DNA from 2 places in the Salibacterium lacus genome. Region 1 is predicted to be linked to the other one. Evidence: riboswitches for the same ligand, from Rfam matches in the RefSeq annotation. Region 1 holds a riboswitch; the other holds the start of a gene.
The links. A riboswitch is a leader RNA that binds a small molecule or an ion and turns the genes downstream of it on or off. The one in region 1 is predicted to bind thiamine pyrophosphate.
Positions count from the first base shown of each region.

Region 2: it holds a riboswitch for thiamine pyrophosphate, as region 1 does, so the genes downstream of both, tenA (thiaminase II) here and ACFSUB_RS10915 (thiamine phosphate synthase) in region 1, are expected to answer to the same signal.

Region 1 covers NZ_JBHUML010000003.1:58,443-62,461, forward strand. The annotation lists gene ACFSUB_RS10900 (thiazole synthase) at 1-92, opposite strand, end outside; gene thiS (sulfur carrier protein ThiS) at 99-302, opposite strand; gene thiO (glycine oxidase ThiO) at 286-1,434, opposite strand; gene ACFSUB_RS10915 (thiamine phosphate synthase) at 1,431-2,027, opposite strand; TPP riboswitch at 2,110-2,218, opposite strand; gene ACFSUB_RS10920 (FixH family protein) at 2,309-3,061, opposite strand; gene ACFSUB_RS10925 (AEC family transporter) at 3,130-4,019, opposite strand, start outside.
Region 2 covers NZ_JBHUML010000002.1:1,792,284-1,796,302, reverse strand. The annotation lists gene ACFSUB_RS10000 (ABC transporter ATP-binding protein) at 1-1,063, opposite strand, end outside; gene ACFSUB_RS09995 (ECF transporter S component) at 1,063-1,662, opposite strand; gene tenA (thiaminase II) at 1,659-2,357, opposite strand; TPP riboswitch at 2,482-2,589, opposite strand; gene ACFSUB_RS09985 (hypothetical protein) at 2,670-2,795, opposite strand; gene ACFSUB_RS09980 (putative bifunctional diguanylate cyclase/phosphodiesterase) at 2,883-4,019, opposite strand, start outside.

The DNA of each region.
Region 1 (4,019 bases):
TGAACGGCCTCTTTCTGCGTCCGGGCGTCCTTGTATTTTCCGGTCCCGAGAAAAAGCCGGGACTCAAACGAATACTCACCTATTTTCAACATACTTTGTCATCCTCCTCCAACAAAATGGACAATTTCCAGCTTATCTCCTTCTTTCACCGGCTCCTCGTCATGTTTATCTTTCTTGATAATGGTTCCGTTTCGTTCGACGACGGCTTTTTTACCGCCAAGCTGCAGATGTTCCACGAGACTTCCTACGGTTTTTCTATCTTCAGGAATGTCACGGGCCGTTCCATTAATAATCAGCTCCAATGATTTCTTCCTCCTTTCGATTGATACGGCGCTGCGGCGAGAAGGCTTCCATCCAATCCTGCTCTTCTGCCTTTCCTTCCAGTAAATCAGCCATCCAGCTGCCGGTAAGCGCAGAAAGCAGAATGCCATTTCTGTAATGACCGGCTGCCATCCACAATCCATCAAAAGCGGTTTGGCCGAGATACGGTTTATGATCCGCAGACTGCGGCCGGACCCCGCTCCAGGCACCCTGCCACGATGCGCGGCGGAGACCCGGAACGAGCCGGCATGCTTTATGAAGCAGGTGCTGCACGGCTTCAGCGCTTACTTCTTTGCCCATTTCTCCTTCCCGTTCGGTCGCTCCAATGATAATAGAACCGCCGGGTTTGGGAACGATATAAAAATCGGAGGCATGCACGGTTTTCTCCAGAATCGGCACGGCCGAATGAAGCCCTACGCATTCTCCTTTAACAGGGATAAGCGGAGGAAGTTCTCCACCAAAAGGCGGAATAAAGCGTGACCAGGCTCCCCCCGCCAGTACAATCTGATCGGCATAAAACCGCCCCTGAGGTGTTTCCACTCCGGTGACCCGGCCGTTTTCATAAATAAATTCCAGGACGGGGGTGTATTCATATAAATCGGCTCCTTCATGGACAGCTGCTCCTGCGTACGCTTTTGTCAGTTCCGGAGCTTTCACCTGGCCGTCCCTTTGAATATACAGGGCCCCGTAGTGATCGCCGGTGATACTGCTGTCGACTGCTTTCACCATGTCCGGCTGCAGCCATTCCACGTGCTCTCCTGCCTGCTTCTGAAAATAATACATCCGTTCCAGGCGTTTTTGTTCCGCCGGTGTATCGGCTATTTTGACCATGCCGTTTTGAACGTACGAAACAGCGGTTCCAGATTTCTCTTCAAGCTCCGGCACTAATTCCGGAAACATATCCCGGCTGCGTCTGGCAAACTCAAAAAACGGGCTGTACTCTTCCAATTCCGACTGAGCACCTAGCATACCGGCTGCAGCACTTGACGCTTCCGCCCCGACCGTATTTTTCTCAAGTACTGCCGTCCGCCGGTTCCGGGCTGCTGTCTGGTATGCAATCGAGCAGCCGTTAATGCCTCCGCCGATAACGAGTACATCGTACATTTTTATCATGTTCTGCCTCCTTTTGGTAAAGCAGTCCGGTAAGCCCGCGCTGCCGCTTCCGGGTCATGAGCTTCATAAATCCCGGACATGACGGCCACCCCGGAAGCACCTTGTTCCAGACAGCTCCCGGCATTATCCGGCGTAATTCCTCCGATGGCAGTCACCGGGATCGAAACGGCCGCTGTCAGCTGTCGAAGTTCATGAAGTCCTCTTGCGGGCTGCCCAGCTTTACTGTCTGTTTCAAAGACATGACCGAAAAAAAGGTAATCAGCACCTTCCCGTTCTTTCCGGGCGGCTGCTTCTTGGCTGTGGACCGAACACCCTTTCATTGCTGAAAAGGAAGGCGTATGCGGAAACGGACTTGTTTCCGGAAGATGCACAGCCGCAAGATTCATACGGCTTACCAATTCCGGGTGATTGTTAATGATAATTTGGGACCGCGGCACCCTTTGTTCTTCAAGATGGCGCACAGCTTCCTGAATCTGTCCGGCACTCCATGTTTTTTCACGGATATGAATATAATCCGCTTCTTTATGAATCCGCACTGTAATATCGAGCCAATCCCCAAAAGACTGCCGGCCTGTTGAAATAACATGGAGCATGTCCCCTGCCAGCCCCTTTCTTTTATCGTAAAAACCTAAAAAAACCGCTTCCCGGCAGGAGGAAAGCGGTGTTGGGTCTTAATACCCCGACATCCCACTTTCCTCCGCTGGAATCATCCAGGTCAGGTTCCAAGAGTTTTAAAGGCTCACTTTAATCTCAGCCCCTCTGAAGGGCACCCCTAGTGGTTTTTATCTATATTCCATGTTTTATTCAATATACGAAAGAATGTATATCAATCGTAAAATACATGCCATACTCTGTCAATCCAGGTGATGGGACCTCACTGCTCTGCGGTAATGGTTGTTTCTGCATGTTCATGCAGACCGTCTTCGGTTTGGGCATGAACGGTTAAAGTATAGTCACCGGCTGATTCAAAAATATGAGTTCCTGTATACACCCCGGTTCCGCTTTCGTTCGTTTCCAGCTGGACAGAGGTGCTTCCCTGCGGCTGCTGCAGTTCAAATGTTACATCTGCCCCCGGCAGTGCTTCTCCTGCATGTTGGACTTCAACGCTCACATCAGAGGGTTGTCCCACGGTGAGATCCTGCGGCTGTACGGTGATATCAAGCTGCCCCGATTCACCTGTATCAGCATTTTCTCCGGACTTCTCACCTTGGGCCTCTGCGTTGCCGACCGTCACTTCCGTTGTCGGCATGTTGTGCATATCACGGGCGGTGACATGGGAGGTGACGTGATAGAGACCTTCCTCTTCAAACGTGTAAGGAATGGAATAACGGTTTTCGTCCCTGTTTTCCGAAAGAATCTCTTCGCTCTTCTCTTTTCCCCCGTCTTTCCAGATTTCAAAACGAACTTCATCCGCATCCGTCACCGATTCTTCCCCCTGCGTAACAGAAGCAGCGAGTTCCACCTCTGTTCCCGGCTCAGGATTTTCGGGCATATCCGGCTCTACTTCAATAGACTGGACTTCCATGTTCTCTTCTCCGGAGCCGCTTTCTTCTTCCGAGCCCTGTCCGCAGGCAGCAAGAACCCCGGCAGCCAGCACGACGAAAAAGGCAGCATAAAAACCTTTCATCTCATCTCCTCCTTTTTCTCATTATACAATAAAGGACATACATTCTCATAACCATCTCTATTATTCGTTCAAACTCCGAAAATAGAAAGCAGAATCCATAACGAGGGAACGCTTCCCAGTGTCGTCACGAGCGTAATACTTGAAACCATATTCGGACTGGAATTAAACTGCACAGCTATCATCGCAATGGTCGCAGCGCTTGGCATGGCAGCCGAAACGATAAGAACCGCGCTGAGCGTCGGACCGGTCTGAAGAACGAGCGTGAGAAGATACGCCGCGGCCGGAGAGATAACAAGCCGCAGCATGGTACCGATTCCGATAACTTTCCAGTCCAGCGAGGTTACAGAAATTTTCGCCAGCTGCATACCCAGCACAATCATGACAACCGGGATGGCAGCATCTGCAAGCATATTCACTGCATCCATATACGAGGCTGTTATCTCTAATTGTACAGCCTGGCACAGCACTCCTGCAATCAGGGCATGAAAAACCGGCATTTTCAGCACGACCCGGAACGCATCCCCTGCCGAAAGGCTGCTCCGGTTGGCTATGTAGACCCCTACAGTACTCATGAACAGGGATTGAATCACCATAAAAATAATCGAATAGGAAAAGGCCGTATCACCAAAGGCAAAAAGAATCAACGGAGCCCCGTAATTCCCGGCATTCATGAACGTCGTTGCGAGCGTCATGCCGCTCGTTTTTTCCGTATCCCACTTCAAAAGAAGACCGGTCCCTTTATTGATGAGCAGCATAAGAAGCAGGAATAAAATCGCGAATAAAATAATGAGGAAAAGATCCGCATCCGGTTCGGTTGTATAGAATGTGCGGAAAACCAACGCCGGATTGAGTATGTAGAGAGCCACAGCCGAAACGGCTCCCACTTCGAGAATCTGTTTTTTCTGAAGCAGAAAACCGGCCGCAAAGATTAAAATAATTGGTACCAGCACATTCAGAA
Region 2 (4,019 bases), on a different contig from region 1:
GCTCAAGGCCGGTCAGAAGGTGGGCCAGCGTACTTTTGCCTGCTCCGTTGGAACCGCAGAGGGCGGCGAATTCTCCTGCATGCAGTGTGAAGGAGACGTTCTCCAGAATACGCTCCGCTCCGTAGGAAAAAGTCAGGTTTTCGGCTTCTATCAAAGGAGGCGCAGCTGGAGTGTTCTGCGAAAGGTTCGGCACTGGTTCTTCCGTTTTTCGAATGCCATGCTGCGCGCATTGTGTCTCCCATTCGTTCATACTGAGCGGAAACAGATCCCAGGTCATATGCCCTTCCTGTTCCACGTGGCGTGCTGTCCGGCATACTTCCGGGACCCGGATTCCTTCCTGTTCCAGTACGTGTGCTTTTTCCCGGAAAAGAAAGCGGGGAGAACCGTCGAGCAGGACCCCTCCTTCTTTTTGGAGCGCAATCACCCGGTCGATATGCTCCAGACCGGTCTCCATGTTGTGCTCGATAAACAGAAGGGTCTTGCTGCCGCGGGCGGCAGTGTCAATCCACAACGAAACAATATCTTCACTGCTCTTTGGATCCAGGTTGGCGGTCGGTTCATCCAGGATAAACATATCCGGCGCCAGGGCCAGCAGGCAGGCCGCCGCTGCTTTTTGTTTCAGACCGCCGGAGAGGCTTGTGAGCCGGCTGGAGCGCCGTTCTTTTAATCCGGTCACTTGAAGGGCGTGTTCCAGTCTGCTGTTTATCTCGGCGGCAGGGAGGCCGATGTTTTCCATGCCGAAAATAATTTCGTCTTCCACGGTCTCCATGCAGAACTGCGTTTCCGGATCCTGAAACAATATGCCGACGTGATGGCAGGCTTGTGCTATTGTCCAGTGTTCCGGTTCTGTTTCGTTTACGGTGAGAATTCCTGTTTTTTCAGCCTCGATGGCTCTTGGAATCAAGCCCTGCAGCGCAAGAGCGAGTGTACTTTTGCCGCAGCCGCTCGGCCCGGTAATAAGAATATTTTCGCCGGTGTTTATTTCAAGATCGAGAGGTGGAAGGGCAGGCTGGTTATCTGCAGGATAAGTAATGCTCAACCCGTGGATGGATGCACCACTCATTATGATGCCCCCCTCTCCTGTTTCCTTTGGCGGATGCTGCGGCCGATGGCAAAGTTATGAAGAACACCGGTCCGCACCAGTGCCCACGTCAGGTAATGGCTTCCCCAGCCGGCAAGCAGCAGACCGCTCAGCAGCATTGTACCAAGCATGAACCAGACGACGCCTGCTGCAAACTGACTGTATCCGAACATGGCAAACTCGGTCAGAAAACTGGCGGCTGTACCGGCCATTCCTGCAAGCATCAGCACAGGCAGCTTGAAACTGCGGTACCGGAACACAGCAAACACAAGCTCTGCGCCAAGTCCCTGGGTGAAACCGAGGATCAGCACCGATCCGGCGTTGACCGATCCAACCATAATTTCGGTGCCGGCTGCGATAAGCTCAGCAAACAGGGCCACCCCGGGTTTTTGAATGATCAGGGCACAGACAATGGGGGCCATAATCCAAAAGCCCGCCATCAAGCCGCCGCCTACCGGACCCAGGATGCCTGTCACAAGCTGTCCGAGAAATATCCAGACTAAATAAAGGACCCCGAAGACAGCAGAAATAAACGCCATCACCACGATTTCGCGGAGATTCATTGTATGGTTCTGTCTCATTGGGCTGCATGCCCCGGTTTTTTATCTTCGGCAAACGGCCAGTCATGGGCTTTATAAGCCATATCAAAAAACATATATTCCAGCTGGCAGCCGTCCAGGAAGTGCTCTTCCCAGCGTTTTACTTCCTCGTCGGATGCGGTTTCTGCCATCTGATCGAGTTTATCCAGGTATTCCTGCATGCGGGGTTCTTCCTGCTGTCCGTAAAATGTAATCCAGTCGTAGAAAGGGTGGGTTTCATCCGGTTGATAGTCCTCAATAAGCCGGCGGCCGACATCCAGATAAATCCACGGGCATGGCAGGGTAGCTGCGATGATATCCCCGATATTGCCCTCGTAGGCTGTGTGAAGCATATGTTTAGCATAGTGTTGGGCGGTGGGAGCGAGCGGATATCCGTGCAGTTCATCGTATCCGACCCCGGCCTGGTCACACAAATTGTGGTGGGGGTGAATTTCACTGTTTAAAATAAATCCGATTCCGGAATGGAATAATTCCATTTCCTCCCGGGTTCTGCTTTTGGCTATGGCGAGGGCGCGTGCCTGAATCATGGCATTCAAATATTCATAGTCCTGCTTCACATAATGGATGAGCTGCTCCTTTTCCAGGTGTCCTTTGCCGATACCCTGAATGAACGGGTGGTCATAGCAGGCCTCAAAAATATGATCCGTGTTCTGTCTCAATTTCTCTGAAAATCTCATCATTCAACTCCTGCCTTTCTGTGATTTTTCACATAAAAAGAGCCACTCCGGAAATGGAGCGGCTCTGCTTGGTAGGAGATATTATGGTTGAGACGGCGCAAAGACCGTCTTTCATCCACAGACAGATATGCCGGCTCCACTTCCCTTCGCTGGTGCTAACCAGAGCAGGTTCTAAGGGACCAAGGAATACGGCATTCCTTATCTCAGCTTTACAGCGCCCCCAGCGGCCTCTTTGTATGCGATTGCTTTTAACGTATCATGAAGATGATGTATTGTCAAAATAGTTTTGTGAAATACATACGGGAGACAGGCTTATTTTTTCTTCATCTGCTTTGCTTTATTTACAGCAGTGTTGGCCATCTGCTTTGCTTTTTCCCGGTTTTTCTCGTCTTTTAAATACTCTTTGGCGGTACTGAAGAGTTTCTTTTTCAGACTCATTGGTATGCTCCTTTCTATTAATCGTATTCGGTGTAAATATTTTTCCCCGGCATCATCAAGCATAAACGCGGAAAAAACGATTCGTTTTCAGGAAGAAAAGGCTTCCTGTATACAGGCGTTGATGGAAGGACTGCCTTTTCCAATGAGAAAGCCCTGGGCGGCATCACAGGAGTGAGCACGGAGCCAGTCCCATTGTTCCTCTGTTTCCACGCCCTCAGCAACGACTGTCATATCCAGGTCGTGAGCAAGGCCCAGTACTGCCCGCACGATGGATCCTTTGGAGTAGGAGGCAGGAAGGTCCTGAATAAAGGAACGGTCAATCTTAATCAAATCAAACGGGAGCGTTCCGATATAATTCATCGAAGAATAGCCCGAACCAAAGTCATCCAGCGCCAGTTTGATGCCGGCCTCCTTCCATCTGGTCAGGGTCGGGACAAGATCATGAAGGTTGTCGATGGTCGCAGACTCTGTCAGTTCGAGTGTGATCAGGCCTGGATCAATGCCGTAATAGGTCAGCGTATGACTAACATATGGTCCAAAGCCCGGGTCATGAAATTGACGAAACGATACATTCACACTAACGCCGTACATGGTCTCTCCCTGGTCCTGTCTTTCTTTTAAGAGGCGGCATGTCTCTTTGAAAACCCAGCGGCCGATTGGGTGAATCATGCTTGAATCCTCAGCAGCCGGGATAAAGCGGCCTGGAGAAATATAGCCCTGTTTCGGGTGCTCCCACCGAAGGAGAGCTTCAAAACCATATATCCTGCCATTTGTCAGAAACAGCTGCGGTTGAAAAATCAGGTACATTTCTTCTGAATCCAGTGCGTGATGAAGATCCTGACGCAGTTTAACTTCATTCAAAGAAGCATCGGCCAACGCTTTATTATAGAAGTGAAGCGCGGTGCCCGCGGTTTCTTTTGCTTTCTGCATGGCGAGATCCGCTTCCTGCAACAGCTGCGCAGGCTGTTTTTCCGCCGTGACTGTCTGTGCGCTCACACCAATGCTGATTTCCAGGTAAACAGGTTCATGATGGTACAAAAAGGGTTCCTCGACATCAGCCGGAATCTCCTCCTTAAGATCCTTATACGTACCAGGAGGCGCTAATAGAGCAAATTCATCCCCATTCATACGGTACACCTTTCCGCCGGGTCCGCACAGTGACAGAAGCCGGTTGGCATAGGATACTAAAATATAGGAAGCCCCCTCATTACCGAAAAAGCTGTT